DNA from 2 places in the Streptomyces sp. NPDC008313 genome. Region 1 is predicted to be linked to the other one. Evidence: predicted binding sites of a transcription regulator. Region 1 holds the regulator's gene; the other holds the start of a gene.

What was found. The regulator HrcA, encoded in region 1, represses chaperone genes, less so after heat shock. The targets are predictions, from matches to a motif close to TTNGCACTCNGNNNNNCNGAGTGCNAA.
Region 2: the regulator HrcA is predicted to act here: its motif matches at 4,311-4,337, upstream of groL (chaperonin GroEL).

Annotation. Positions count from the first base shown of each region.
Region 1 is NZ_JBIBFR010000005.1:25,571-40,706, reverse strand. Features, by position in the region: gene holA (DNA polymerase III subunit delta) at 1-65, shown strand, start outside; gene rpsT (30S ribosomal protein S20) at 419-685, opposite strand; gene lepA (translation elongation factor 4) at 910-2,778, shown strand; gene ACFY93_RS08515 (AMP-binding protein) at 3,066-4,952, shown strand; gene ACFY93_RS08510 (SpoIIE family protein phosphatase) at 5,266-7,602, shown strand; gene hemW (radical SAM family heme chaperone HemW) at 7,577-8,809, shown strand; gene ACFY93_RS08500 (Uma2 family endonuclease) at 8,912-9,490, shown strand; gene ACFY93_RS08495 (DUF3097 family protein) at 9,468-10,277, opposite strand; gene ACFY93_RS08490 (MBL fold metallo-hydrolase) at 10,413-11,162, opposite strand; gene hrcA (heat-inducible transcriptional repressor HrcA) at 11,395-12,411, shown strand; gene dnaJ (molecular chaperone DnaJ) at 12,412-13,545, shown strand; gene ACFY93_RS08475 (nitronate monooxygenase) at 14,022-15,107, shown strand; gene ACFY93_RS08470 (16S rRNA (uracil(1498)-N(3))-methyltransferase) at 15,104-15,136, shown strand, end outside.
Region 2 is NZ_JBIBFR010000015.1:46,640-61,775, forward strand. Features, by position in the region: gene ACFY93_RS21170 (trehalose-6-phosphate synthase) at 1-212, opposite strand, end outside; gene ACFY93_RS21175 (glucosyl-3-phosphoglycerate synthase) at 401-1,345, opposite strand; SAM riboswitch class I at 1,578-1,725, shown strand; gene thrC (threonine synthase) at 1,743-3,089, shown strand; gene ACFY93_RS21185 (MoaD/ThiS family protein) at 3,182-3,457, shown strand; gene ACFY93_RS21190 (cold-shock protein) at 3,906-4,112, shown strand; gene groL (chaperonin GroEL) at 4,499-6,124, shown strand; gene ACFY93_RS21200 (anthrone oxygenase family protein) at 6,283-6,729, opposite strand; gene ACFY93_RS21205 (WHG domain-containing protein) at 6,822-7,400, shown strand; gene ACFY93_RS21210 (NADH:flavin oxidoreductase) at 7,589-8,713, shown strand; gene ACFY93_RS21215 (DUF397 domain-containing protein) at 8,765-8,971, opposite strand; gene ACFY93_RS21220 (Scr1 family TA system antitoxin-like transcriptional regulator) at 8,955-9,794, opposite strand; gene ACFY93_RS21225 (hypothetical protein) at 9,872-10,231, shown strand; gene ACFY93_RS21230 (hypothetical protein) at 10,244-10,831, opposite strand; gene ACFY93_RS21235 (PTS transporter subunit EIIC) at 10,828-12,327, opposite strand; gene murQ (N-acetylmuramic acid 6-phosphate etherase) at 12,556-13,572, opposite strand; gene ACFY93_RS21245 (SIS domain-containing protein) at 13,743-14,669, opposite strand; gene ACFY93_RS21250 (hypothetical protein) at 14,804-15,136, shown strand, end outside.

The DNA.
Region 1 (15,136 bases):
ATCCCGAGTACGCCTTGGAGAAGGCGGTCGTGACGATCGCCCGGGCGGCCCGGTCCCGAAGGTAGCCCGGCAGCGCTCACGGCCCGGTTTCGAAGGTAGCCGGGCGGCGCGCACGGCCCGGTTTCGAAGGTAGCCCGGCGGCGCGCACGGCCCGGTCACCGCAACGGCTCAGTCATGTCCGGCCGCGCGGGGAGCCCGGTCACGGCGCGGCAGAGGGCGCCGGAAACCCCGAAGCCCCGGCGTCCCCTGGGGAAGGGGAGCGGCCGGGGCCTCGGGTCACGATGGTGGATCCACGCCCGCGTGGCGAACGCAGTCGTGCGTGGGTCCGGGGTGCCGGGTGGGAGCGGGAGAGAGGGCCTGCTCGGGTCCAGCCGGCGGTAGGTCAAGTCAGGGGACGGGTCACGAGGACCCGGCCGACTCAGCCCTTGAGGGTCGCGGCCTTGGAAGCGAGCGCCGACTTCTTGTTGGCGGCCTGGTTCTTGTGGATGACGCCCTTCGAGACGGCCTTGTCGAGCTGGCGCGACGCGGCGCGCGTGTACTCGGTGGCCTTCTCGACGTCACCCGCGGCAGCGGCCTCGCGGGCCTTGCGGATCGCGGTCTTCAGGGAAGACTTGACGGCCTTGTTGCGCAGCCGGGCCTTCTCGTTGGTCTTGATCCGCTTGATCTGGGACTTGATGTTCGCCACGAATGAGCCTCTACAGGTTCAGGCACGCGAGACAGCACGTCTCGCACACCGTTTGATTTCCTTGGGGTGTGTCCCGTGCTGAGAGGGCAGGAGACACAGCCACTCAGGCTACCAGCCGCCGCGGGACCGGCCCAAACCGGTCGCGGCTCCCCGGCCGTGGGACCATGGAGCCTACGTATCGATCCGACCCGAGGCGACAGGCGCCTCAAGAGACAGGACCCTGCGTGCCCGCGACCCCTAACAATGTGCCCGAGCCGAGCCGTACCGCCCCGGCTCTGATCCGCAATTTCTGCATCATCGCGCACATCGACCACGGCAAGTCCACGCTCGCCGACCGCATGCTCCAGCTGACCGGGGTGGTCGAGCAGCGGCAGATGCGCGCTCAGTACCTCGACCGCATGGACATCGAGCGCGAGCGCGGCATCACGATCAAGTCCCAGGCGGTCCGGCTGCCCTGGGCCCCGAGCGATGATCCGGGCAACACCCACATCCTCAACATGATCGACACCCCCGGGCACGTGGACTTCACGTACGAGGTGTCCCGGTCCCTCGCGGCCTGCGAGGGGACCGTCCTCCTCGTCGACGCCGCCCAGGGCATCGAGGCCCAGACTCTCGCCAACCTCTACCTGGCGATGGAGAACGACCTCAAGATCATCCCCGTACTGAACAAGATCGACCTGCCGGCCGCGCAGCCGGAGAAGTTCGCCGACGAGCTGGCGAACCTCATCGGCTGCGACCCCGAGGACGTGCTGAAGGTCTCCGCGAAGACCGGTCTCGGCGTCGAGGCGCTGCTGGACAAGGTCGTCGCCGAGATCCCCGCCCCGGTCGGTGTCGCCGACGCGCCCGCCCGCGCGATGATCTTCGACTCGGTCTACGACTCCTACCGCGGCGTCGTCACGTACGTCCGTGTCATCGACGGCCAGCTCAACAAGCGCGAGCGGATCCGGATGATGTCCACCGGCGCCGCGCACGAGCTGCTGGAGATCGGCACCAACTCCCCGGAGATGCTCTCCGCCGACGGTCTCGGCGTCGGCGAGGTCGGGTACCTCATCACCGGCGTGAAGGACGTCCGCCAGTCCAAGGTCGGTGACACGATCACCAGCCTGCACAAGGGCGCGACCGAGGCGCTCGGCGGGTACAAGGACCCCAAGCCCATGGTCTTCTCCGGGCTGTACCCGCTGGACGGGTCCGACTACCCGGAGCTGCGCGACGCCCTCGACAAGCTTCAGCTCAACGACGCCGCGCTGGTGTACGAGCCGGAGACCTCCGCGGCCCTCGGCTTCGGCTTCCGCGTGGGCTTCCTCGGACTGCTGCACCTCGACGTGATCCGTGAGCGGCTGGAGCGCGAGTTCGGGCTCGACCTCATCGCCACCGCGCCGAACGTGGTCTACCGCGTCCTCATGGAGGACGGCGCCGAGCACACGGTGACCAACCCGAGCGAGTTCCCCGAGGGCAAGATCGACGAGGTGTACGAGCCGGTCGTGCGGGCCACGATCCTCGCGCCGTCCGAGTTCATCGGCTCGATCATGGAGCTCTGCCAGACCCGCCGCGGCACCCTGCTCGGCATGGACTACCTCTCCGAGGACCGCGTCGAGATCCGCTACACGCTGCCCCTCGCGGAGATCGTCTTCGACTTCTTCGACCAGCTGAAGTCGAAGACGCGCGGTTACGCGTCGCTGGACTACGAGCCGACCGGCGAGCAGGCCTCCAGCCTGGTCAAGGTCGACATCCTGCTGCACGGCGACAAGGTCGACGCGTTCTCGGCGATCACCCACAAGGACGCGGCGTACGCGTACGGTGTGCGGCTCGTCGCCAAGCTGCGCGAGCTGATCCCCCGGCAGGCCTTCGAGGTGCCCATCCAGGCCGCCATCGGCTCCCGGGTCATCGCCCGCGAGACCATCCGCGCCATCCGCAAGGACGTCCTCGCCAAGTGCTACGGCGGTGACATCTCCCGTAAGCGGAAGCTGCTGGAGAAGCAGAAGGAGGGCAAGAAGCGGATGAAGATGGTGGGCTCTGTGGAGGTTCCGCAGGAGGCCTTCATCGCCGTCCTGTCCAGCGACGACAGCGCAGGCGGCGGCAAGGCCAAGAAGTAGCCGCTCCGTCCTCTCCCGCTCTTCCCGCGGACCCCTTGTGCCATCGGGCCCGTCGCGCTTCGGCGCGGCGGGCCCTTCGGTTGTGCACGGGGTTGTGCATGGTGGAAGTGACAGCTGTGCATCGTCGCGAAGTGACAGGTCGCCGCCCCTTACGCGTCGGCCGGTCGAGCCTTACTCTGATCTCTGCTCGGTAGTTACTCGTGAGTTAAACAACAGCCGCAACCAGACAGCCGCCCAGCAGTCGATCGAGCGAGTCGCACGCACTGTCGCGGGCCCCGGAGGATGTCGTGAGCGACACACAGACCCTGATCGATAACCGCCCGCCGTCCGTGGCGTCCCTCTTCCTGGAGCGCGTCGCGGCCACCCCCGACGCCGAGGCCTACCGCTACCCCGTGCCCCCCGCGTCGGGCGAGGGGCCGGACGACTGGAAGTCACTGACCTGGGCGCAGGCGGCCGAGCGCGTCCACGCCATCGCCGCCGGCCTCATCGAGCTGGGCGTCCAGCCGGAGCAGCGCGTCGCGCTCGCCTCCTCCACACGCGTGGAATGGGTGCTCGCCGACCTCGGCATCATGTGCGCGGGCGCGGCCACCACGACGGTCTACCCGCAGACGAACGCCGAGGAGTCCGCGTTCATCCTGTCCGACTCCGAGAGCCGGGTCCTGATCGCGGAGGACGCCGCCCAGCTCGCCAAGGCCCGTGAGCGCCGCGCCGACCTGCCCGACCTGGCCCACGTCGTGGTCGTCGACGCCACCGGGGTCGAGCCCGTCGAGGGCGAGGGCGACTGGGTGCTGAGCCTCGCCGAGCTGGAGAAGCGGGGGGCCGCGCATCTGGAGAAGAACCCCGACCTGATCAAGAAGAAGGTCGCCGCGATCACCGCGGACCAGCTCGCCACGCTGATCTACACCTCGGGCACCACCGGCCGTCCCAAGGGCGTCCGCCTCCCGCACGACAACTGGTCGTACATGGCGAAGGCCATCTCCGCGACCGGCCTGGTCGGCGCGGACGACGTGCAGTACCTCTGGCTGCCGCTCGCACACGTCTTCGGCAAGGTGCTCACCTCCGGCCAGATCGAGGTCGGGCACGTCACCGCCGTCGACGGCCGCGTCGACAAGATCATCGAGAACCTGCCGGTCGTCCAGCCCACCTACATGGCGGCCGTGCCGCGCATCTTCGAGAAGGTGTACAACGGCGTCGCCGCCAAGGCGAAGGCCGGCGGCGGGGCCAAGTACAAGATCTTCCAGTGGGCGGCGGGCGTCGGCCGCGAGTACGCCAAGGTCACCCAGGACAACTTCAGGCGCACCGGCGTCGCGAGCGCCCCCTTCGGCCTCGCCTCCCGGCACAAGGTCGCCGACACCCTCGTCTTCGCCAAGATCCGCGAGGCGTTCGGCGGCCGGCTGCGCGCCTGCGTCTCCGGCAGCGCGGCCCTCGCACCCGAGATCGGCTACTTCTTCGCGGGCGCCGGCATCCACATCCTGGAGGGCTACGGCCTCACGGAGTCCTCCGCCGCCTCCTTCGTCAACCCGGGCGAGGCCTACCGCACCGGCACGGTCGGCAAGCCGCTGCCCGGCACGGAGGTGCGCATCGCGGACGACGGCGAGATCCTGCTGCGCGGCCCCGGCATCATGGAGGGCTACCACAAGCTGCCCGAGAAGACCGCCGAGGTGCTGGAGTCCGACGGCTGGTTCCACACCGGCGACATCGGCGAGCTCTCGCCCGACGGCTACCTGCGGATCACCGACCGCAAGAAGGACCTGATCAAGACGTCCGGCGGCAAGTACATCGCGCCGGCCGAGGTCGAGGGCCAGTTCAAGGCGGTCTGCCCCTACGTCTCCAACATCCTGGTGCACGGCGCCGACCGGAACTTCTGCACCGCGCTGATCGCGCTGGACGAGCCCGCCCTCCTCGACTGGGCCACGGACAACGGTATGGCGGGCAAGTCGTACGCGGAGGTCGTCGAGCAGCCCGCCACCGTCGAGCTCATCGACGGATACGTCAAGGAGCTCAACACGGGCCTCCAGCGCTGGCAGACCATCAAGAAGTTCAAGCTGCTGCCGCGCGACCTCGACATCGAGCACGGCGAGCTGACCCCCAGCCTCAAGCTGAAGCGCCCGGTCGTCGAGCGGGAGTACAAGCACCTCATCGACGAGATGTACTCGGGGGCGCGGGAGGCGTAGGCGTCAGGTCCGTCCTCGCGGAGGCGGACGCGGAGGCGGACAGCGGTACAGGTGGGCCGGGGCCGGGGCATGCGCCCCGGCCCCGTCGCGTCTCCGGCAGCGGCCCCGCTCCACCCCCATGTGCCTGAGGGTGAGCGCCTCCGCCCGCCCGGTTCCCGGTGTCCGCGTCCGTCCGTCCCCGGGCGCACGCATAGCACCGTTCCCGCTCGTGGCGGCCCACTTCGGTAACTCCGTGCTTATGGGTGCGGCCGGTCTGTCACTCTGTCCCTGTCGCCTGAGGCGTATTCGTCCGAACTGCTCAGGGAGCCACACCGTGGGGGTCATACCGAAGCGACGGGAATTCATACCCCGTGCGCCCGATGCGCCCGCGCACCACCGCGCGGGCCGGGAGGCACCGGCGCGCGCGTCGTTGCCCGGCACGTCGCTCGCGCCGGCGGCCGCGCGCCGCTTCTTACGGGACACGGTCACCGACTGGTCCGAGCGCGCCCTCGACGCTTCCGTACCGCTGTCCGACGGGCTCGCCGACGACGCCGTCCTGGTCGTCAGCGAACTCGTCACCAACGCCGTCGTGCACGCCGGTACGGACGTCGAGGTGCTGTGCCGCCTGGAACCGGCCGACGGCGAGTCGGACGGCGCCCTCGTCGTCGAGGTCTCCGACCGGCACCCCTCGCGGGCCCCGCGCGACGAGGCGGACTCAGGCATCCGGCCCTACGGGACACCGGAGTACGGGCGCGGTCTGCGGCTCGTCGCCGCGCTCTCCGAGGCGTGGGGGATCACCTACCGTACCGGGATCAAGACGGTCTGGGCGAGACTGCCGGCCGGCGGGGTCCTCACGTCCGGCCCTACCCCGCCGGACGGCCACGGCACCGGGGGCACGCCGCTCACCGACGGCGGCCCGCCCGCCGGGGAGCGGACCGGGGCGTACGGGGAGCAGGGCGCCCACCGTCCCACCGCGCGGACCGGCGAGGTCCCCGCCGCTCCCGAGCCGGTGCGGAGCGCGGGCGGGCACGGCTGGCTGCGCCGGGGCGCGAGCCGGGGTGCGCTCTCCTTCCTGGCCGAGGCGTCGGACCTGCTCGCCGGACAGCTCGACGAGGACCTGGTGGCCGCGCTCACCGGGCAGCTCCTCGTGCCGCGCCTGGCCGACTGGTGCGCGGTGTGGCTGGAGGACGAGGCCACCGACCGCGCGGGCGGCCTCGGCATGGCCCTGGGGCCACGGCTCGCCCGCGTCTGGCACACCAGCGAGGACCGCGTCGAGGAACTGCGCACCGCCCTGGAGAAGGATCCGCCCCGCGTCCCCGACGCGGTGCGCTCCCGACCCGTCCCCGTGCCCTGGCCGGGCGAACCGTGGGCCCCGCCGGACGGCGCCGGGCAGCCGGCGGACCGGCGCGACTCGGACAGCGGCAGCGGCGCACCGGTCCCCCACGACACCGCCACCCCCCAGGCCACCGCCGGCACCCCCGACGGGCGCCACCGATCCCCCGACCGCACCCCCGACGCGCACCACCGCACCCCCGACCACACCCCCGCCGCCCGCGACCGCACCGGCGCGGCGCTCGCGTACCGGCTGATCGCCGGAGGGCGGCCGCTCGGCACCCTGGTCATCGGGCGGGCCGGGGCGGCGGGCTTTCCCGACGAGATCACCGGGCTCGTCGAGGACCTCAGCCGCCGGGTGGCCCTCGCCATCGGCGCGGCCCGGCAGTACGCGCGCCAGGCCACCATCAGCCGGGTCCTCCAGCGCGGCCTGCTGCCCGGCGCCGTCGCCGAGATCCCCGGCGTGCGCAGCGCCCTCGTCTACGAGCCGTGCGACAAGGGCGGCCCCAGCGGCGACTTCTACGACCTGTTCCCGGCGGGCGACGGGCGCTGGTGCTTCGCCGTCGGCGACGTGCAGGGCAAGGGCCCGGAGGCCGCCGTCGTCATCGGCCTCGCCCGCCCCTGGCTGCGTCTGCTGGCCCGCGAGGGCTACCAGGTCGCGGACGTCCTCGACCGCCTCAACCAGCTCCTGCTCGACGACGCCACCGAGGCCGCCGACGCGGCCGCCCGCGCGCTCGTGGCCGCCGGCGATCCCGGGCTGGCCGATCCGGAGGGCCCGCAGACACGTTTCCTCTCCCTCCTCTACGGCGAGCTGGTGCCGTTCGAGGGCGGCGTCCGCTGCACCGTGGCCTCCGCCGGGCACCCGCTGCCGCTGCTCCTGGACCCCGCCGGTGGCGTACGGGAGGTGGCCCTGCCGCAGACCCTGCTGGGTGTCATCGAGGACGAGACGTACACGGCGGACACGTTCGAGCTGCGTCCCGGCGACACCCTGCTGTGCGTCACCGACGGGGTCACGGAGCGTCGCAGCGGCTCCCGGCAGCTCGACGACGCCGACGGCCTCGCCACGGCCCTCGCCGGCTGCGCCGGCCTCAGCGCCCAGCTGATCGCCGAGCGGATCCGCGGGCTGGTGCACGAGTTCGGCAGCGGCCCGCCGGAGGACGACCTGGCGCTGCTGGTGCTGCAGGCGGAGCGGGCCGCGGACCCCGCGCCCGCGGGCAGGGGCGAGGGCCGCCAGGAGGCACCGGCGGGGCGGCCCCCGCGGGCACCGGACGCGCGGGCGGGGAAACCCCGGCGCGTACGGGACAATGGAACGCATGCCTTCCGCACTCCCCGACGGTGAACCCGTGCCCGACGACGGGGCGCTGCCCGCGCACGCCCTGGCGGACGCCGCCGCACGCCCCCTCGGGTTCTACCTCCACGTGCCGTACTGCGCGACCCGCTGCGGCTACTGCGACTTCAACACCTACACGGCCACCGAGCTGCGGGGCACCGGGGGCGTGCTCGCCTCCCGCGACAACTACGCGTCCACCCTGACCGACGAGGTCCGCCTCGCCCGCAAGGTCCTCGGCGACGACCGCCGCCCGGCCCGTACCGTCTTCGTCGGCGGCGGCACGCCCACGCTGCTGGCCGCCGGCGACCTCGTACGGATGCTGGGCGCGATCCGTGACGAGTTCGGCCTCGCGGACGACGCGGAGATCACGACGGAGGCGAACCCGGAGTCGGTGGACCCGGCGTACCTCGCGACGCTGCGCGCCGGGGGCTTCAACCGGATCTCCTTCGGCATGCAGAGCGCCCGCCAGCACGTCCTGAAGGTGCTCGACCGCACGCACACGCCCGGCCGCCCCGAGGCCTGCGTCGCCGAGGCCCGCGCGGCGGGCTTCGACCACGTCAACCTCGACCTGATCTACGGCACCCCCGGTGAGTCCGACGACGACTGGCGTGCCTCGCTGGACGCCGCGCTCGGCGCCGGACCCGACCACGTCTCGGCGTACGCGCTGATCGTGGAGGAGGGCACCCAGCTGGCCCGGCGCATCCGGCGCGGCGAGGTCCCGATGACCGACGACGACGTCCACGCGGACCGCTATCTGATCGCCGAGGAGATGCTCTCGGCGGCCGGCTTCGACTGGTACGAGGTGTCGAACTGGGCCACCTCCGAGGCCGCCCGCTGCCTGCACAACGAGCTGTACTGGCGCGGAGCCGACTGGTGGGGCGCGGGACCGGGCGCCCACTCCCACGTCGGCGGGGTGCGCTGGTGGAACGTGAAGCACCCCGGGGCGTACGCGGGCGCGCTGGCGGCGGGGAAGTCGCCGGGGGCCGGGCGTGAACTCCTCTCGGAGGAGGACCGGCGGGTCGAGCGGATCCTGCTGGAACTGCGCCTGCGCGACGGCGTCCCGCTGTCCCTGCTGCGCGAGGCGGGCCTCGCGGCCTCACGCCGCGCGCTGTCCGACGGGCTCCTCCAGGAGGCTCCGTACGAGGCCGGCAGCGCGGCGCTGACGCTGCGCGGGCGGCTGCTGGCGGACGCGGTGGTGCGGGATCTGGTGGACTGATCACTCGGGGGAGTGAATCGGTGCGGATCCCGAGGCGGCCCCCTAACCTGGTTCGTAAGCTGCCGCGCGAGAGTAACGCGGCGGATCTGGAGGGCTACGGAGATGACCGCTGTGGACGAGCGCGGGATGACGAAGTTCTTCGAGAAGTTCGAGCCTCCCGAGGGCGTCAGGGTCGAGCTTCTTCGGGGGGAAATCGTGATGATGGCGAGTCCGGATTTGGTGCACAACCTGATCGTCGAGGAGGTGCAGGATCAGATCCCTCGCAAGCGGTGGGCACGGTTGCAGACCCAGGACGTCGACATCATCGACGAGGCAAGTGAGCCCGTACCGGACCTGGTGGTGCTGGAGCGTGAACTCCGCCCGGACTCCGGTCGTCTGCTGCCGTCCCAGCTGATCACGTTGGTGGTCGAGGTCGTCTCCAAGACCAGTGTCGACCGGGATTACGGGGCCAAGCGATCGATCTACGCGGCGGGCAGGGTGCCCGCCTATCTCGTCGTCGACCCCGTTGTGGCGCACTGTGTCCTGCTCACCGAGCCCGTCGGCGACGGACAGGGCGCCGACTACCGGGCACAGCGGATCTCGAAGTTCGGTGATCCTCTTCCGCTGGAGTTCCTCGGCGTGGAACTGGACACCAGCGAATTCGGCACCTACCCGGGCGTCAGGCCTCACCGCCTTCCGTGACGAAGTCGATCAGTTCCTCCACGCGGCCCAGGAGGGCCGGCTCCAGGTCCTTGTAGGAGTGCACCCGGGACAGGATGTGCTGCCAGGCGGCGCCCGTGTTGTCCGGCCACCCCAGGGCCCGGCACACCCCCGTCTTCCAGTCCTGGCCGCGCGGCACCCGGGGCCACGCCGCGATGCCCACCGACGCGGGTTTCACGGCCTCCCAGATGTCGATGTAGGGGTGGCCGACGACCAGGGCGTGCCCGCTCGTGACCGAGGCCGCGATGCGGGACTCCTTCGAGCCGGGGACCAGGTGGTCCACCAGGACGCCGAGCCGGGCGTCCGGGCCCGGCGCGAAGTCCGCGACGATCGACGGCAGGTCGTCGACGCCCTCCAGGTACTCCACGACGACACCCTCGACGCGCAGATCGTCGCCCCAGACGCGTTCGACCAGCTCGGCGTCGTGGCGGCCCTCCACATAGATCCGTCCCGCCCGCGCCACCCGGGCCCGCGCGCCGGGCACGGCGACGGAGCCGGACGCCGTACGGGCGGGCCGCGCGGGCCCCGCCGACGGGCGGACCAGTGTCACCACGCGCCCCTCCAGCAGGAAGCCCCGCGGCTCCATCGGGAACACCCGGTGCTTGCCGAAGCGGTCCTCCAGCGTGACCGTGCCCGCCTCGCAGCGGATCACCGCGCCGCAGAAACCGGTCCCGGGCTCCTCGACCACCAGACCGGGCTCCGCCGGCACCTCGGGGACGGTCTTCGGCTTCTTCCACGGCGGGGTCAGGTCCGGAGAGTACTGGCGCATTCGGATGACGATAGGAGAAGCCGGCCGGGCGTGTCGCGCACCGCGCCGCGACACGCCGAGGACGGCGGCGCGAACACCTTCCACGGCACCCGGACCAGGCGCCCCGGACCAGACGCACCTCCGACGGCGTACCTCCTACGGCACCCCGAAACGCCGGGTCAGCGCGTCCCGTTGGGCCCGGACGAACGCGGCGTCCACCGCCGCGCCGTGCCCGGGGACGTACACCGCCTCCTCGCCGCCCAGCGCGAGCAGCCGGTCCAGTGCCGCCGGCCAGTGCGACGGCACCGCGTCCAAGCCCGCCTGCGGCTCGCCCGACTCCTCCACCAGGTCGCCGCAGAAGACCACCGGCCGCGACCCGGGGGACGTGGACCGGACGACCACGGCCAGGTCGTGGGAGGTGTGGCCGGGCCCCACACCGACCGGCACGGCGCTCAGGCCGCCGCCCAGGTCCACGGCGGACGCACCGGACAGCCGGGGGAGGAGCAGGGCGTCGGCCGCCTCGCGCGCGACCCCCGGGTCCTGCCCGTTGCGCACGGCGTCCGCGCGCAGTTCCTCCCGGCCGTGGGCCAGGACGGCGTCCAGGCCCACCGCGCCGAACACCTCCGCGTCCGCGAACGCCGACGCCCCGAAGACGTGGTCGAAGTGCGCGTGGGTCAGTGCGAGATGCGTCACCCGCCGGCCCCCGCCGAGCAGCCGCCCGGTCTCCTCCCGCAGCCGCGTGCCCTCCGCCGGGCTGGACCCGGCGTCGACCAGCAGCGCCCCCGCCGGGCCCGCCACGAGTCCGGCCGTGCAGTCCCAGACGGGCAGCCGCAGCCTGCCCACCCCCGGGGCCAGCCGCTCCCAGCCCGCTTCCGCCCACCGCGGCTCTTCCCGAGTCACCGTCATGCGTCGACGCTAAGGGCTGTCCCCGCCGGGCGTCCGGGAGCCCGCGCGGCGACAGCGCAGCGGGACCGGCTCGTACCCGTGAGTAGGCATCGCGGGACATCGCGACAGATCGCGGGGCCGCCCCTTGCCCGGGCCGTACCCACCGGCCGTACACTGGGCCGGGGAATGCTGGCACTCGCACGCGCTGAGTGCCAGGCGAGGCGCCAGGGGACGACAGCTGGAGGTGTGCGCGGTGCTCAGTGAACGCAGGCTGGAAGTGCTGCGCGCGATCGTCCAGGACTATGTCGGCACCGAGGAGCCCGTCGGGTCCAAGGCGCTCACCGAGCGGCACCGGCTGGGGGTCTCCCCGGCTACCGTGCGCAACGACATGGCGGCCCTGGAGGACGAGGGCTACATCGCCCAGCCGCACACCAGCGCCGGACGCATCCCCACCGACAAGGGCTACCGGCTGTTCGTCGACAAGCTCGCGGGCGTCAAGCCGATGACCGCCCCCGAGCGCCGCGCCATCCAGAACTTCCTGGACGGCGCCGTGGACCTCGACGACGTCGTGGGCCGTACGGTGCGGCTGCTCGCGCAGCTGACCCGGCAGGTCGCCGTCGTCCAGTACCCGTCCCTGACGCGTTCCACCGTGCGGCACGTGGAGCTGCTCTCCCTCGCCCCCGCGCGCGTGATGCTCGTCCTGATCACCGACACGGGCCGGGTCGAGCAGCGCATGATCGACTGCCCGGCGCCGTTCGGCGAGGCCTCGCTCGCCGATCTGCGGGCGCGGCTCAACAGCAGGGTCGCGGGCCGCCGTTTCGCGGACGTCCCGCAGCTCGTGCAGGACCTGCCGGACGCCTTCGAGAACGAGGACAGGGGGACGGTCGCGACGGTACTCTCCACCCTCCTGGAGACGCTCGTCGAGGAGACCGAGGAGCGGCTGATGATCGGCGGTACCGCCAATCTCACCCGCTTCGGACATGACTTTCCCCTCACCATCCGGCCGGTCCTCGAAGCCCTCGAGGAACAGGTCGTGCTCCTCAAACTCCTTGGCGAGGCCGGGGATTCGGGCATGACCGTACGGATCGGGCACGAGAACGCGTACGAGGGACTCAACTCCACGTCCGTGGTCTCGGTCGGCTACGGTTCGGGCGGCGAGGCAGTAGCCAAACTGGGCGTGGTCGGACCGACCCGCATGGATTACCCGGGAACGATGGGAGCGGTACGAGCGGTGGCACGGTACGTCGGACAGATCCTGGCGGAGTCGTAGGTGGCCACGGACTACTACGCCGTACTCGGCGTGAGCCGCGACGCTTCCCAGGACGAGATCAAGAAGGCGTTCCGGAGGCTCGCCCGCGAGCTGCACCCGGACGTCAACCCCGATCCGAAGACGCAGGAGCGCTTCAAGGAGATCAACGCCGCCTACGAGGTGTTGTCGGACCCGCAGAAGAAGCAGGTCTACGACCTCGGCGGCGACCCGCTGTCCCAGGCGGGCGGCGGCGCGGGCGGCTTCGGCGCGGGCGGCTTCGGAAACTTCTCCGACATCATGGACGCGTTCTTCGGGACGGCGTCGCAGCGCGGCCCCCGGTCGCGCACGCGCCGCGGCCAGGACGCGATGATCCGGCTGGAGATCGAGCTCGACGAGGCGGCCTTCGGCACCACGAAGGACATCCAGGTCGACACGGCCGTCGTCTGCGCCACCTGCAGCGGCGAGGGTGCCGCGCCCGGTACGAGCGCGCAGACCTGTGACATGTGCCGCGGCCGCGGTGAGGTCTCGCAGGTCACCCGGTCGTTCCTCGGCCAGGTCATGACCTCGCGGCCCTGCCCCCAGTGCCAGGGCTTCGGCACGGTCGTCCCGACGCCGTGCCCGGAGTGCGCCGGCGACGGGCGGGTGCGTTCGCGCCGGACCCTGACCGTGAAGATCCCGGCCGGTGTCGACAACGGCACGCGGATCCAGCTCGCGGGCGAGGGCGAGGTCGGCCCCGGCGGCGGCCCCGCCGGTGACCTGTACGTGGAGATCCACGAGCTGCCGCACGCGATGTTCCAGCGGCGCGGCGACGATCTGCACTGCACGGTCACCATCCCGATGACGGCGGCGGCGCTCGGTACGAAGGTGCCGCTGGAGACGCTCGACGGGCTGGAGGAGGTCGACATCCGGCCCGGCACCCAGTCCGGGCAGTCGATCCCGCTGCACGGGCGCGGCGTCACCCACCTGCGCGGTGGCGGACGCGGCGACCTCATCGTGCACGTCGAGGTGACCACGCCGACGAAGCTCGACGCCGAGCAGGAGCGGGTGCTGAGGGAACTGGCGAAGCTGCGGGGCGAGGAGCGGCCGACAGGGCAGTTCCAGCCGGGGCAGCAGGGGCTGTTCTCGCGGTTGAAGGATGCGTTCAACGGGCGTTGAGCGGGTCTGGCCGGGGGTCCGGGGGTTGGTCCCCGGGCAGGCACAGTCAGCCGGGGCAGCAGGGGCTGTTCTCGCGGTTGAAGGATGCGTTCAACGGGCGTTGAGCGGGTCTGGCCGGGGGGCCGGGGGTTGGTCCCCGGGCAGGCACAGTCAGCTGGGGCGGCAGGGGCTGTTCTCGCGGTTGAAGGATGCGTTCAACGGGCGGTGAGCGGGTCTGGCCGGGGGTCCGGGGGTTGGCCTCCGGGCAGGCACAGTCAGCTGGGGCGGCAGGGGCTGTTCTCGCGGTTGAAGGACGCGTTCAACGGGCGGTGACGGGACGTGCGGGGTGGTGGGGTGCGGTGGTTTTTCGCCCCCTCCGCCCCTTCCCTTCCCGTATTCCGGGGGCTTTGCCCCCTGGGCCCCCAGTCCTCAGACGCCGGACGGGCTGAACCGCTCCCCGATTCGGAGTCGTGCGGGGGGCGTGACAACATGCCGTCATGTCCTCCGCACTGACCGATCTCTTCCCTCACCCGATCGTGCAGGCGCCCATGGCGGGCGGTGTCTCCGTCCCGCATCTCGTCGCCGCCGTGTCCGAGGCGGGCGGGCTCGGCTTCCTCGCCGCCGGGTACAAGACGGCCGACGGCATGTACCAGGAGATCAAGCAGGTGCGCGGGCTGACCGGCCGCCCCTTCGGCGTCAACCTGTTCATGCCGCAGCCCGAGTACGCGGACCCGGCCTCCGTCGAGGTCTACGCCAACCAGCTCGCCGGTGAGGCCGCCTGGTACGAGACCGAGCTCGGCGACCCCGACAGCGGCCGCGACGACGGGTACGACGCCAAGCTCGCCGTACTCCTCGACAACCCGGTGCCCGTCGTCTCCTTCCACTTCGGCTGCCCCTCGCGCGAGGTACTGGACTCCCTCGCCCGCGCCGGCACCCTGACCCTGGTCACCGCGACCACGGCCGAGGAGGCGCTGGCCGTGCAGCGGGCGGGCGCCGCCGCGGTGATCGCGCAGGGCGTCGAGGCGGGCGGCCACCAGGGCAGCCACCGCGACGTCCCGGAGGCGGACGGCTCCGGCGTCGGACTGCTCTCGCTGCTGGCCCAGGTCCGCGAGACCGTGACCATCCCGATCGTCGCGGCCGGCGGCATCATGAGGGGCGGCCAGATCGCCGCCGCCCTCGCGGCCGGGGCGAGCGCCGCCCAGCTCGGCACCGCGTTCCTCGCCACCCCCGAGTCCGGCGCCCACGCCCTGCACAAGCAGGCGCTGACCAACCCGCTCTTCGTCCGTACGGAGCTGACGCGCGCGTTCTCCGGGCGTCCCGCGCGCGGCCTGGTCAACCGCTTCCTGCGCGAACACGGCCCGTACGCGCCCGCCGCCTACCCCCAGGTCCACCACCTCGCCGCTCCGCTGCGCAAGGCCGCCGCCCGGGCCGGTGACGCGCAGGGCATGGCGCTGTGGGCGGGCCAGGGGCACCGGATGGCCCGCGAGCTGTCCGCCGGAGGGCTCGTCGAGGTCCTGGTGGACGAGCTGGACGCGGCGGCGAGGGCGTTGTCCCGGCACGCGGGAGGAGGTGCGGGCCGATGACCGCGCCGGTGTTCGTGGTGGAGGAACTG
Region 2 (15,136 bases), on a different contig from region 1:
CCGACCCCGCGCCCGACCGCCTCGCGGTCGCCGTCGCCCAGCGCCGCGCACACCCACAGCGCCCCCGCGTCCGGCCCGATCGCGGAGAGCCCCGAGACCAGCCCGCCGCCGCCGCGCCGGGCGTGCAGCGAACCGTCGTCGCGGACGTCGTACGAGACGGGGCCGCGGTTGGACGCGACCAGGATCTGATGGGCACCTCGCGCGGAGGCCACATGGGGGGAGTCGGTGGAATCGGGAGAAGCCGTCGAAGCCGTCGAATCCGTGGAAGCCATACGCCTCAACCTAGCCCGGCCCGGAAAACCTCAAACGTACGGACGTCCCGCCCCCGGCCGCGTGCACCGGGGTCCGGCCATCCGCACGCCGGCCGGGTCCGTCCGTGCACGGCTTCCGTCCGGCCCGGTCACGCCACCTCCCGCGAGCGGTACTCCTCGATGTCCGCGACCGGCGGCCGTTCCGTCGTGTCCACCGGGTGCACCCGTGGCTCGAAGCCGTGCTCGCCCCGCTCGAACTGGGTGAGCACGGGACGGACGAGGTGGGCGCGGGCCAGCCGGACCTGCGCCGTGCGGTAGATCGTGGTGGCCATCCGGCCCAGCGCCTGCCCGTCCTGGTGCCGGTGCAGGCGGACGCCGACGTCGACCTGGGCGAGCGCGTCCAGACCGACCGTGTGCAGGGCGTCGATGAGCAGGCCCAGCTCGACCCCGTACCCGACCGGGAACGGCAGCCGTTCCAGCAGTGACCGGCGGGCCGCGTACTCGCCGCCGAGCGGCTGGACGAAGCCCGCGAGCTGCGGCCAGTGCATGTTCAGCAGCGGCCGGGCCATCAGCTCCGTCACGCGGCCTCCCTGGCCCGCTGCGGTGCCGAGCGGCCGGTCGTACATCGCCTTGACGAGCTGGACGCCCGGATCGGTGAGCAGCGGCCCCACGATCCCGGAGACGAAGTCCGAGGAGAACTCCCGCAGGTCGGCGTCGACGAAACAGACGATGTCGCCGCTGGTCACGAAGAGGGACCGCCACAGCACCTCGCCCTTGCCGGGCACGGCGGGTATGCGCGGGAGTATCGCGTCCCGGTGCACGACCCGGGCGCCCGCGGCGGCGGCGACCTCGGAGGTCCGGTCGGTCGAGCCCGAGTCGATCACCACCACCTCGTCGACGAGCGGGACCCGTTCCACCAGGTCGCGGCGGATGACGGTGACGATGTCGCCGACCGTCGCCTCCTCGTTGAGTGCGGGCAGCACCACGCTGACCGTCGAGCCCGAGGCCCGTTTCGCGGCGACGAGCCCGCGCAGCGGACGGTCGGCGACGGCCCAGGAGCGGGTGCCCAGCCAGCGTTCGACGTCTTCCAGCACAGTCCGCGCTCCTCACTGCTCCGTTGGCTGCCAGGCGGCTCCCGCCGGCAGCTCCTGCCTCACGATTCGGCCACACCCGGGACCCGGATCCGGCCCTGTGTGATCCATCTCGCGGTTCGGACGACTCCCTCGACTGTCCTGGCCTTCGGTTACAGTCTTGAGCAACGCGGATGACCATCGCATCTCGGGGGTCGTACCGCGCAGACGAAAAACAAGATCAACAATCGAATACCGCTCATCCAGAGGGGCAGAGGGATACGGCCCGTTGAAGCCCCGGCAACCCTCCAGTCGGTACTTGTCACGCGGACGTGGCGAGGCTCCCGGCTAGGGAAGGTGCCAAATCCGTCTCACGGCGAAGTGCGCCGTGAGGAAGATGAGGAGAAAGGGCCTCGCCTCCATGGCTGCGCAGACTGTCGCGAACACCGACGCACCCACCACGAACTCCGCGAACCCCGCCGCGAGCGCCGACAGCGCCCCGGGCACCGCGAACTCCCCCGTCGACCTCGGCCCCGCCGCCGCCCTCTCCTGCCGTGAGTGCGGCCACCGCGTGCCGCTCGGCCCGGTCTTCGCCTGCGAGGAGTGTTTCGGCCCGCTGGAGATCGCCTACGACTTCTCGGCGTACGACACCGAGGAGCTGCGCCGGCGCATCGAGGCGGGCCCCGCGAACATCTGGCGGTACGCGCCGCTGCTGCCCGTCCCCGCGGACGTGGCCGGGAAGCCGAACATCAACCCCGGCTGGACCAAGCTCGTCCAGGCCGACAACCTCGCCCGTGAGCTGGGCGTCGAGCCCGGCAAGCTGTTCGTGAAGGACGACTCGGGCAACCCGACGCACTCCTTCAAGGACCGGGTCGTCGCCCAGGCCATCGAAGCCGCCCGCGCCTTCGGCTTCACCACCCTCTCCTGCTCCTCCACGGGCAACCTGGCCGGCGCGGTCGGTGCCGCCGCCGCCCGCGCCGGCTTCCGCTCCTGCGTGTTCATCCCGCACGACCTGGAGCAGGGCAAGGTCGTCATGGCCGCCGTCTACGGCGGCGAACTCGTCGGCATCGAGGGCAACTACGACGACGTGAACCGCTTCTGCTCCGAGCTGATCGGCGACCCGGCCGGCGAGGGCTGGGGCTTCGTCAACGTCAACCTGCGGCCGTACTACGCGGAGGGCTCCAAGACCCTCGCGTACGAGATCTGCGAGCAGCTCGGCTGGCGCCTTCCCGACCAGCTCGTCGTGCCGATCGCCTCGGGCTCCCAGCTCACGAAGATCGACAAGGGGCTCCAGGAGCTGATCAGGCTGGGACTGGTCGAGGACAGGCCGTACAAGATCTTCGGCGCCCAGGCGGAGGGCTGCTCCCCGGTGTCCGTGGCCTACAAGGCGGGCCACGACGTCGTACGGCCGCAGAAGCCGGACACCATCGCCAAGTCGCTGGCCATCGGCAACCCGGCCGACGGGCCGTACGTGCTCGACATCGCACGGCGGACCGGCGGCGCGGTGGAGGATGTGAACGACGAGCAGATCGTCGACGCGATCAAGCTGCTGGCGCGCACCGAGGGCATCTTCGCGGAGACCGCGGGCGGTGTGACGGTCGGCGTGACGAAGAAGCTGATCGAGTCCGGCCTGCTCGACCCGGCGCTGACGACGGTCGTCCTGAACACCGGGGACGGCCTCAAGACGCTGGACGCCGTGGCGGGCACCGGCCTGACCGCGACGATCCGCCCGAACCTGGATTCGTTCCGCGAGGCCGGACTCGTCTGACGGGCCGGACCCGCCCGACGGGCCGACGCGGCCGTCTCGCGTACCCGGCCGCCCGCCACCATCCGCCGTTACCCGACCGGAGGTCACACCGCATGAGCGTCAACGTCCGCATCCCCACCATTCTGCGCACCTACACGGGTGGCCGGGCCGAGGTGGCCGCCGAGGGCGCGAACCTCGGTGAGGTCATCGCCGACCTGGAGAAGAACCACACGGGCATCGCCGCGCGCGTCCTCGACGACCAGGGCAAGCTGCGCCGCTTCGTCAACGTGTACGTGAACGACGACGACGTCCGCTTCGAGCAGGGCCTGGAGACGGCCACGCCCGACGGCGCCGGCGTCTCGATCATCCCGGCGGTCGCCGGCGGCTGACGGGTGACCGGCCCTGCCGACAATTACCGTCGGTAAGATCGGTCACGGTGTGTTCATCGAATTGCCCCTGTCGTGGAGAAACGGCCGGGGCAATTCGCATGGTTGAGCGCGGTACAGTTGGGGAAGCTGCTCGGCCTTATCCGGCGGACGTATATCGGTTCTCGCCCGGCACCCGTCAAGAAGTAGCCAAAGTGCCCCACCCTTTCAAGCCTTTCGCGGCATATATGGGGCCCGACTTGCCCTGAAACTTCACCAATTCTCCCCACATTCCGGATCGGGTGCTCCCAGAATTCTCGTCCGATTGACCTGTTGCAGACGGCAGTTGGGCAGATACATTCAGCCGCGGTCGACGCGTTCCGGCGCACACCCCCAACCGTTGGGGGGTGAGGTCTGACCCGGGTCCGCGAAGTGCGGTCCTGTGCAAGGGCCAGTAATAGGGGAGTTAGGCATGGCTCAGGGCACCGTCAAGTGGTTCAACGCGGAGAAGGGGTACGGCTTCATCGCGGTCGACGGTGGTGCGGATGTTTTCGTCCACTACAGCGCGATTCAGATGGACGGCTACCGCACCCTTGAAGAGGGCCAGCGGGTCGAGTTCGAGATCTCGCAGGGCCAGAAGGGGCCGCAGGCGGACATGGTCCGGCTGGCGGCCGGCTGAAGCACGCGCCGACTGACTGTTCGACGTGTCGAGGGGCTCGTACCCACCGGGTACGGGCCCTTCGGTCTGCCCGGACGGCGCCTTCCGGGGCGTACGGGGCCGCACGCGCCCCCTCCCGTCCGCCCGTCCGCGCCCCCTCCGGCCCGCCCCGACCCGGCCCCGGGCACCCCGGCGGAGACGTCCGCCGCGCGGGCGCTTCTTGCACTCGACGGGGTCGAGTGCTAATCATTGGCGTTAGCACTCTGAAGGTGAGAGTGACAACGAGGACCGGGTCGGTGAGGCCCGCAGGCCAAGTGGGGCAAGGAACCACGAGGCCGGCAGGCCGTCCGTCGCGGGCGCGGGCGCGGTCCTGGAGATTCCACCCCAGTCCGGGAGGACCACTTCACATGGCCAAGATCATCGCGTTCGACGAGGAGGCACGGCGCGGTCTCGAGCGCGGGATGAACCAGCTCGCCGACGCCGTCAAGGTCACCCTTGGCCCCAAGGGCCGGAACGTCGTCCTCGAGAAGAAGTGGGGCGCCCCCACGATCACCAACGATGGTGTGTCCATCGCCAAGGAGATCGAGCTCGAGGACCCGTACGAGAAGATCGGCGCCGAGCTGGTCAAGGAAGTCGCCAAGAAGACGGACGACGTCGCCGGTGACGGTACGACCACCGCGACCGTCCTCGCCCAGGCGCTGGTCCGCGAGGGCCTGCGCAACGTGGCGGCCGGCGCCAACCCGATGGCCCTCAAGCGCGGTATCGAGAAGGCCGTCGAGGCCGTCTCCGGTGCCCTGCTGGAGCAGGCGAAGGATGTCGAGACCAAGGAGCAGATCGCTTCCACGGCCTCCATCTCCGCCGCCGACACCCAGATCGGCGAGCTCATCGCCGAGGCCATGGACAAGGTCGGCAAGGAAGGCGTCATCACCGTCGAGGAGTCCCAGACCTTCGGTCTGGAGCTGGAGCTCACCGAGGGTATGCGCTTCGACAAGGGCTACATCTCGGCGTACTTCGCCACCGACATGGAGCGTATGGAGGCCGTCCTCGACGACCCGTACATCCTGATCGCCAACTCCAAGATCTCCAACGTCAAGGACCTGCTCCCGCTCCTCGAGAAGGTCATGCAGTCGGGCAAGCCGCTGCTGATCATCGCTGAGGACGTCGAGGGCGAGGCACTGTCGACGCTGGTCGTCAACAAGATCCGCGGCACCTTCAAGTCCGTCGCCGTCAAGGCCCCGGGCTTCGGCGACCGCCGCAAGGCCATGCTCGGCGACATCGCCATCCTGACGGGCGGCGAGGTCATCTCCGAGGAGGTCGGCCTCAAGCTGGAGAACGCGGGTCTGGAACTGCTGGGCCGCGCCCGCAAGGTCGTCATCACCAAGGACGAGACGACGATCGTCGACGGCTCGGGCTCGGCGGACCAGGTTGCCGGTCGCGTCAACCAGATCCGTGCCGAGATCGAGAACTCCGACTCGGACTACGACCGCGAGAAGCTCCAGGAGCGTCTCGCGAAGCTGGCCGGCGGCGTGGCCGTCATCAAGGCCGGTGCCGCGACCGAGGTGGAGCTCAAGGAGCGCAAGCACCGCATCGAGGACGCCGTCCGCAACGCGAAGGCGGCCGTCGAGGAGGGCATCGTCGCCGGTGGTGGCGTGGCCCTGCTGCAGGCCTCCTCGGTCTTCGAGAAGCTGGAGCTCTCGGGTGACGAGGCGACCGGCGCCAACGCCGTGAAGCTCGCCCTGGAGGCCCCCCTCAAGCAGATCGCCGTCAACGGCGGTCTCGAGGGCGGCGTCATCGTCGAGAAGGTGCGCAACCTTCCCGTCGGCCACGGCCTGAACGCCGCGACCGGTGAGTACGTCGACATGATCGCCGAAGGCATCATCGACCCGGCGAAGGTGACGCGCTCTGCCCTGCAGAACGCCGCCTCCATCGCCGCGCTGTTCCTGACCACCGAGGCCGTCATCGCCGACAAGCCGGAGAAGGCCGCCGCCGGCGGCGCTCCGGGCGGCATGCCGGGCGGTGACATGGACTTCTGAGCCTGACGGCTCGGACCCGGTCCACCTGTACCGAGGGCGGCACCCCCTTCCACCGAGGGGGGTGCCGCCCTCGGGCGTTTTCGGGGTCGCCGGAATCCTCCGGGATGCCCCGGCCTCCGGGCCGGCTCCCGCTGGGGCGAGCGGTGAAGGTCCCGGGCTCAGACGAGGGCGGTGACCAGGAAGGCGAAGGCGGCGACGATGACGGCGACGCGGGCGTAGTGGTAGCGGTCCCACCGGTTCATCTGCTCCTTCCAGTCCGCGGGCCGGTTCTCGGGGGTCCACGTCTTGCCCTGGTTGTTGATCGGGACGAGCAGCAGGAGCGACATGATCACGCTCACGATGAGCAGCGCGGCGGCGATGACGACGCGTCCGGCGCCGGGGCGGTCCCATCCGGCGACGGCCCAGATCGCGCTGAGGACGAGCGAGCCGATGTACCAGAACGGCATGAGGGCGCCGAGCATCCGGCCCCCGTGGGCGCGGGCGAGCTGGTCGCTGTCCTCGGGAAGGGCGTCGAAGATCCGGTTCATGACGAAGGCGACGGAGAACTCCACCCCCACCATCAGGCCGACGATCACGACGGTGAACACCTCGAGTGCGTGGAACATGATGACCCCTCCTGGGATCTAGCGTCGCTAGATGACAGTGCAACGCTAGTACTACTGCCGCTCGATTGTCTAGCGATGCTAGGATCTGTGTCATGTCGGTACAGGAACGCAAGCAGCGCGAACGGGCGGAGCGCGAGCGCCTCATCGTGGCGACCGCCCGCGAACTCGCCGAGCGGCAGGGCTGGGACGCGGTCACGACCCGCCGGCTCGCCGAGCGCATCGAGTACAGCCAGCCCGTCCTCTACAGCCACTTCCGCGGCAAGCGGGAGATCATCGGTGCCGTCGCCCTGGAGGGCGCTGCCGAGCTGGCCGCGGCGGTGCGGGCCGCGACCGCCGCCGCGGACGGCCCGCGCGAGCGGGTCGCCGCGCTCGCCCGCGCCTACCTCGACTTCGCCGCACGCAACCCGGCGGTCTACGACGCCCTGTTCCAGCTCGACGGCGGCCTGGCGTACGCGCAGGAGGACACCCCGGAGCCGCTGAAGGACGCCTTCGCCGCACTGCTGGAGAGCCTGGGCGAGGTCGCCGGGGACGGCGTCCACACGGGACTGTTCACCGAGGTGTTCTGGGCGTCCCTGCACGGCCTCGCGACCCTGACCCGGGCGAGACGGCTGCTGCCCGAGGATGCCGCGCAGAGGGTGGAGCTGCTGGTGGACCGGCTCGCCGTGGTCTGACCTCGGCGCGTTCGCCGTACGCCTCGGCCTGCTCGTCGGTCGGGGAGTTCCACCGGCACGGCCGGACGTTGTTCCCCGAAGCCGGGAATGCGGGCGGGGCGGTTGCGCTTGTACCTAAATGCATGCGCAAGCATCTTCCCTTGTCCCGTCCTCGCGTCACCGCAAGCCGTACCGAAGGAGCCCCCCACGTGACCCTCGCCGCCTCCGCCGAACGCGCGGCCCAGATCCTGTCCCGGCCCGTCTCGCTGAACGGCCTCACCGTCCCGAACCGCATCGTGATGGCCCCCATGACCCGGCAGTTCTCCCCGGGCGGCATCCCGGGCGAGGACGTGGCGTCGTACTACGCCCGCCGCGCCGCCGCGGGCGTCGGCCTCATCGTCACCGAGGGCACGTACGTCGGCCACGCCTCCGCCGGGCAGAGCGACCGCATTCCCCGGTTCCACGGCGAGGAGCAGCTGGCCGGATGGGCGAAGGTCGCCGACGCCGTGCACGCGGCGGGCGGGGCGATCGTGCCGCAGCTGTGGCACATCGGCATGGTCCGCAAGCAGGGTGAGCCGCCCTTCGCCGACGCCCCCGCGGTCGGCCCCTCCGGGCTGCGCATCGGCGAGGACGAGGTCACCGGCCGGGCGATGACCCGCACGGACCTCGACGACGTCATCGGCGCCTTCGCCGAGGCCGCGGCCGCCGCCGAGCGCATCGGCTTCGACGGCGTGGAGATCCACGGCGCCCACGGCTACCTCGTCGACCAGTTCCTGTGGTCCGGCACCAACCGCCGCACCGACGCGTACGGCGGCGGCATCGTCGCCCGCACCCGGTTCGCGGCGGAGATCGTCGCCGCGGTGCGCGCCGCGGTGTCCCCGTCCTTCCCCGTCCTCTTCCGGTACTCGCAGTGGAAGCAGGACGCCTACGACGCCCGGCTCGCCGGGACCCCGGAGGAGCTGGCCGACCTCCTCACCCCGCTGGCCGACGCGGGCGTCGACGCGTTCCACGCCTCCACCCGCCGCTACTGGCTCCCGGAGTTCGACGGCTCCGACCTCAACCTGGCCGGCTGGACGAAGAAGCTCACGGGCAAGCCCGTCATCACCGTCGGCTCGGTCGGCCTGGACGGCGACTTCATCAAGGCGTTCCAGGGCGAGGGCGCCCCGCTCGCGGGCCTCGACAACCTCCTGGACCGCCTGGAGGCCGACGAGTTCGACCTCGTCGCGGTCGGCCGCGCCCTCCTCGCCGACCCGCACTGGGCGGCGAAGGTCCTCGCGGGCCGCTTCGACGAACTGACGGCGTACGACGCGAAGGCGCTGGCGTCGCTGACGTGACGCGCGGACGGAGGGCGGCGCACCCATGTGGGTGCGCCGCCCTCCGTCATGTCAGGCGCGCTTGAGGCTGTCGACGAACGCCGTCCACGCCCCGGCCCGGAACGCGAGCTTCGGGCCGAGGGGGTCCTTGGAATCACGGACGGGGACGTGGGTGGGGTGACCGGGGGCGACTTCGAGGCAGTTGCCGCCCTCGCCGCCGCTGTAGCTGGACTTGTGCCAATGGGTGGCGCTCAGGCCGTACTCAGGGCTGATCTTCATGGGCGTAATCCTCCGCCACTGATTCGATCAGGGCCAGGGACTCTTGCGGCGCAAGTGCGGCGGCCCTGAGCAGATCGTAGGTGAGTTGGTGGCGGGTGACTGTGGCGGGATCGTCCTCGAGCCTCCCCATGCTGGGACCCTCGATGAAGGCGAGGGGTGGGGCGTCCTCGAAGTCCAGCAGCGTCAGGGCACCGGTCATGGACGCGTGGGCTTCGGCGTTGAAGGGCAGCACCTGGACGATGATGCGGTGTTGCCGGGCAAGCGCTGCCACACGCCGCAGAGCCTCGGCCATCACATGTGCCCCGCCCACCTTGCGGCGCACCACCGCCTCGTCCAGAACCGCCCACAACAGTGGGGTTGTTGGATCAGCGAGGAGGTGTGCCCGCTCCAGTCGGGCGGCGACCAGTTCGTCGATCACGGCTTCTGCCGCCGTCGGCTGGTAGGCGCGGAAGACGGCCCTCGCGTACCCCTCCGTCTGCAGCAGTCCGGGGATCAACAGGGCCGCGTACTCCCGGATCGCCGTGGCCACCGCCTCCGCCTCCGCCGCCTCCGCGAAGTGGTCCGGGTACCTGGACTTGGCGAGGGCCTTGCAGTTGCGCTCGAAGAAGCCGTTCGTGCCGAGGATGTCGTCTATCTGGCGGGCGTACTCCAGGTGCATCCGCCGTGTCCCGGCCTCCAGTTGGCCGATGAACGAGCCGCTGACGAAGAGCGGCTGGCCCAACTCCTCCTGACTGAGGCCCACTCGCTCGCGCGCGTGACGCAACTCCGCGCCCATCATGGCGCGCGGCGAGGAGGACGGGTCGAGATCCTTGGGTCCTGGCATGGCAACTCCCTGTAAGCACAAGCGGGGTTGTTGGAACGCCGTCTCTTCCCAGGCTAGACGGGTGAAGGACACGCTGTGTGGGAAAACCGATACTCACAGTGGAGGAGTTGGGGCACGTGGAGATGACGTCGAGTGAGCGGGTGCCGTCGACGGAGGAGGCCGTGGCGCGGCTGCGGGAGGCGCTGGCGGGCGTCGGCGTCGTGCTGCCGTCGCTGCGGGTCGACCCGGTCACGGGCGCGAGCGACGAGCCGTACGCCCTGGTGGCCCTGGGGCGCTGCAACGTGCGCACGGCGGCGCGGCTCGCGGCGGTGCTCCGGGCCACCGATGCCGGCCGGGAGCGGGCGGACGGTCCGCCCGAGCCTCCGGCCGGCGCCTCGTCCGCCGAGGCGCTGCGGGCCCGGGTCCGCGAGGTCAACCGCCAGGGACGGCTGCCGTGAACGCCGGCCGGCTCAGATGTTGCCCATCGGCTCGATGTCGGTCTTCACCGGGGTGCCCCAGATGCGCAGGACCTCGTAGTCGGTGAACTCGTGGACCAGGCGGTAGGCCATGCCGGGGCGGGGCGTCCTGCGCTCGGCGGCCAGGTAGCGCTCGGCCTCGTGGCGGTCGCGGCGCGGGGTGCCGCAGAGCTGCCACTCCTGGCCGTTCCACACCTCGGGCAGCCAGCGCTGCTGGGCCTGCGGCCGGTCCCCGCGCACTCCGTAGCGTGACTTCGTGCGCTCCGGGGCCTCGTCGGGGGCGGCGTGCCGCCCCTGCGGGAAGGCGCCGTTGACCTCCGAGCGGCGGGCCGTGCGGCGCCGGGTCTCGCAGAGCAGGCACCGGTCGACGGCGCCCTCGTCCACCGGACCGTTGGGATGCTCGGCGCACCGCGTCGTCGGTTTCGCGCCGGACACGCTCTCGTCCAGCAGGTCGAGGGCGCGCTTGAGGTCGGCCTTGTACTCGTGGAGCTTCGCGTCGGGCGTGTCCGCCGTCAGCTCCTCGCCGTGCTCGCCGAGCACCCGCAGGGCGCGGCCGAGGGCGGTCAGCTGTGCGTGGTTCACGGGGTGCGGTCTCCTTCCTGGCCAACGGTCTCCCGTACGGGCTCTCCCATTGGAGAGTCGCACACACCACCGACAGTACTGACCGTCTCCGCCGCCGCGCCAAGGCCGAAGAGGTACGTCGCCGCGAAGCCGACCACGTATCCGGTGAGCAGGCCGCCCGCGTAGATCGCGGCGGTGACGGCGAGGTTCTGGTCGCCCTTGAGCAGGGGGAACAGGGCCCAGCCCGAGGGGCCGATCGCCGTGGAGCCGATCTTGTCGCCGAGCATCGAGAAGAAGCCGATGAAGGCCCCGCCCGCCGCGCCGCCCGCGCAGGCGGTGACGAACGGGCGGCCCAGCGGCAGTGAGACGCCGTAGATCAGCGGTTCCCCCACGCCCAGCAGCCCCGCCGGAAGCGCCGACCTGATCGTCGTACGGATGGAGTCGTCGTGGCGCAGCCGCACGTACACCGCGAGCGCCGCGCCGACCTGGCCCGCGCCCGCCATCGCCAGGATCGGCAGCAGGACCGTGTAGCCCTGCTGTTCGATGAGCGTGGTGTGGATGGGGATCAGCGCCTGGTGCAGCCCGAGCATCACCAGCGGCAGGAACAGGCCGCCCAGGACCAGGCCCGCGAAGGCGCCCGTCGTGGACAGCAGCCAGTTCGCCGCCGTGCCGATGGCGGTGGAGACCTCACCGGCCGCGTACATCAGGCCGTAGAGCGTCACCAGGCCGGACAGCAGGACCGTGAGCGTCGGGGTGACCAGGACGTCGAGGGTCTCGGGGACCCAGGTCCTGCACCACTTCTCGACGTACACGGCGAGCAGCGCGGCCCCCAGGGCGCCGAGGACGCCGCCCTGGCCCGGGGCGAGCGTCGTCCCGAAGACCGTCACCTTGGCGACGCCCGCGTAGACGACGATCGCCGCGACCGCTCCGCCGAGGACCGGGGTGCCGCCGAACTCCTTGGCCGTGTTGAAGCCGACGAACACCGCGATCAGGGCCATGAAGCCGGACGCGATCGCCGTCAGGGCCGGGGTGAGGGAGGGCAGCCACCCGAGGTTGATCAGCAGGCCGCCCAGGCCCGCGATGATGCCGCAGCCGATGAGGGCGGGGATGAGCGGGACGAAGATGTTCGCGACGCGGCGCAGGAGCAGCTTGAAGGGGGTCGCGTTGCGTTCCTTGCGGGCGGCGCGGAGCGCGGAGCCGTGGGCGGCGAGCGCGGCGGCGGGGGTGGGCGCGGAGGGGGTGGCGGCTTCCGGGGGCGCGGCGGCCAGCAGGGCCTCGAACTCCGGGGTCACGCGGGCGACCGTGCCCGGGCCGAGGACGATCTGGTACGTGTCGTCCTCGACCACGCCCAGTACGGCGGGCAGGGCGCGGATCGCGTCGTCCCGGACGAGGCTCCGGTCCCTCAGGCCGAGCCGGAGGCGGGTCATGCAGTGGGCGACGGAGGTGACGTTGGCGGCGCCGCCGACCAGGGGGAGGAGGGCGGCGGCGGTGGCGGCGTGGGGGGAGGGGGTGCTCATGGCGCTGATCCTGGGGGGAGGGGGTGTGTGGGGTGGTGCCGTGTGCGGGTGGTGCCGTGGGTGGGCTGCTCGTCCGGCGTTTGCGGTGCCGTGAGGGTGGGGCCGCTCGCCGGCGCCGGGCGGGTGCCGCCGCTGTGCCCACCCTCCCCCAAGCTCTCGGCTTCGCTCGAGCAGGGGGACCCCCATCGCCCTTGGCGGCACGTATGCCCACAGCGGCGGCGCGGCGCGTCAGCCCGCTGCCGTCAGCGCTGCGCGGAGGTGGCCGTCCGAGGTGGTGAGAAGGGCGGTGGCGGTGGCCGCGTCGACCTGGGCGAGGATCGTGAGGATGGCCGGTTTCACCTCGCCGTCGGTGGCGGTGAGCGCGGCCTCGATCTCGTCGTCCGAGGCGCCCGTGGCGAGGGCGACGATGCGCCGGGAGCGGGCCCGCAGCTTCGCGTTCGAGGCGCGGACGTCGACCATCAGGTTCCCGTACGTCTTGCCGAGGCGGATCATCGTGATCGTCGAGAGCATGTTCAGGACCAGCTTCTGCGCCGTACCGGCCTTCAGGCGGGTCGAGCCGGTGAGCAGCTCGGGGCCGACGACGACCTCGATCCCGTGGTCCGCCGCGGCCGCCAGCGCGCTGCCCGCGTTGCAGGACAGACCGACCGTGAGCGCCCCGCAGGTACGGGCGTGCTCGACCGCGCCGACCGCGTACGGGGTGCGGCCGGACGCCGAGACGCCGACCACCGTGTCGTCGGCGGTCAGCTTCAGCGCGTCGAGGTCCTGTGCGGCCAGCTCCTCGGAGTCCTCGGCGCCCTCGACCGAGGTGACCATCGCGCCGGGGCCGCCCGCGATGAGGCCGACGACCTCGGAGGGGTCCGTGTTGAACGTGGGCGGGCACTCGGACGCGTCCAGCACTCCGAGCCGGCCCGCCGTGCCCGCGCCCGCGTAGACCAGCCGGCCGCCGCGGGCCATCCGGTCGGCGATGGCGTCGATGGCGGCGGCGATCCGCGGGAGCTGCCCGGCGACGGCGGCCGGGACGGTCGCGTCCTCGCCGTTCATGATCCGCGCGATCTCCTCCGTGGGCAGCCGGTCGATCTCGGAGAGCTCCGGGCGGAACGCCTCGGTGGTGAGGGTCTCCAACTGGTCGCGCAGATCACGGTGGGCGGGAGCGGGTGCGGAGGTGTACGCGGGAGTGTCGCCTTCGGGGGCGTCGGCGCCGGAGGCGGGCGTGCCGGAGGCGGACGCGTCGGCGGTGGAGGTCATGTCGGGCGGCTCTTTCCGGTGTGCGGATGCGGGGGGTTGGGAGACGTACGGGGTGTGCGGGGTGTGCGGGGCGCTCGCACGGCGCGGGCGCCCCGGGGGTGCGGGCGCACGCGCGCGGGGCGTGGACGGCGCGCGCGCCCCTCCGGCGCCGGTCCGGCACCGGAGGCCGGCTAACGCTGGTGGCCGCCGCGCGGGGTGTGCCGGTGCGCCAGCGCCTCGTACGAGGCGGAGAGCGCGGGCGCCGCCGTCTCGTAGGTCCGCTGGGCGACCCCCACGAACAGGCAGTCCACGACCAGCAGCTGGCTCGTACGGGACGACATCGCCGCCGGGCGCAGCTCGCTCTCGCGGGCCGTCGAGGTGGTGAGGATGTGGTCCGCGTACTGCGTGACGGGGCCGCCGGGCCTGCCGGTGATGGCGACGGTCGTCGCGCCGCGCTCGAAGGCGACCCGCAGCGGTTCGATGACGTCGCCCGTGGAGCCGGAGTGCGTGATGGCGATCGCCACGTCCTTGGCGCGCAGCTGCACCGCGTTCGTGACGGCGAGGTGCGGATCGCTGGGCGCGTGGGCTATCAGCCCGATCCGCAGGAGCTTCTGGGCGAGGTCCTGGGCGACCAGGCCGGAGGCGCCGATCCCGTAGATGTCGATACGGCGGGCCGCCGCGAGCGCGGTGACGGCGGCGCCGAGCTGGACCGTGTCGAGCCCCGCCGCGGTGTCGGCGAGGGTCTGCTGCTCGTCGTAGGCGAGTTTCGCGACGACGTCGGCGATGGGATCGTCGACCGCGATGTCCGCGGTGACGGCGGGCGCCCGGCCCGACTGCTGCTGGGCCGCGAGGCCCGCGAGGGCGAGGCGCAGGTCGCGGTAGCCGGGGTAGCCGAGGAGGCGGGCGGTCCTGACCACGGTCGCCTCGCTGGTGCCGGTGAGTTCGGCGAGGCCGGTGACCGTGAGCGCCGCGCAGCCGGCCGGGTCCCTCGCGACGGCTTCGGCGACCCGCTGCATGGAACGGGTCATCGACGGGGCCAGCGTCCGCACCTTGGCCGCGAGCGCGGCGGGGGCGGGCGGGGTCGCGCCCACGAAAATTTCCTTCAGGTCTTGGGTCACCTCTGAAAGATATTTTCGGAGCGCGGCCATGGTCAAGGGTCCCGCGCCCGGCCCGGGTCCGTCGTCGGCCGCCCGCCCGGGCCGGGTCCGTCGTCTGCCGCACGCCTCCCGCACCCTTCGCGCACAATGGGTGCATGGACCCCATCAGCCCTCTGGAACAGGCCCTGCACGCGGCCCGCGCGCTCGTCATCGCCGATCTGGTCGCGGGAGAGGTCGCCGAGGCGGACGTCGTCTCCCTCGTCGAGGAGTCGGTGGCGCAGCGCCGCTGGTGGGTCGAGCAGTGGCCGGAGGGTGTCGGATTCGTCGCCGGACTCGTCGCCCAGGACGTGCAGGACGCCCTCCTCGACCGGCACGGGCGGTGGCCGCTGTGCCCCGTCTGCGGCTCCGGCGACCCGCACGCCCTCGACGTGGAACCCGAGCTGGGACCGGACCCGCACTGGGCGTGCCACAAGGCCGGGGTGAAGGTC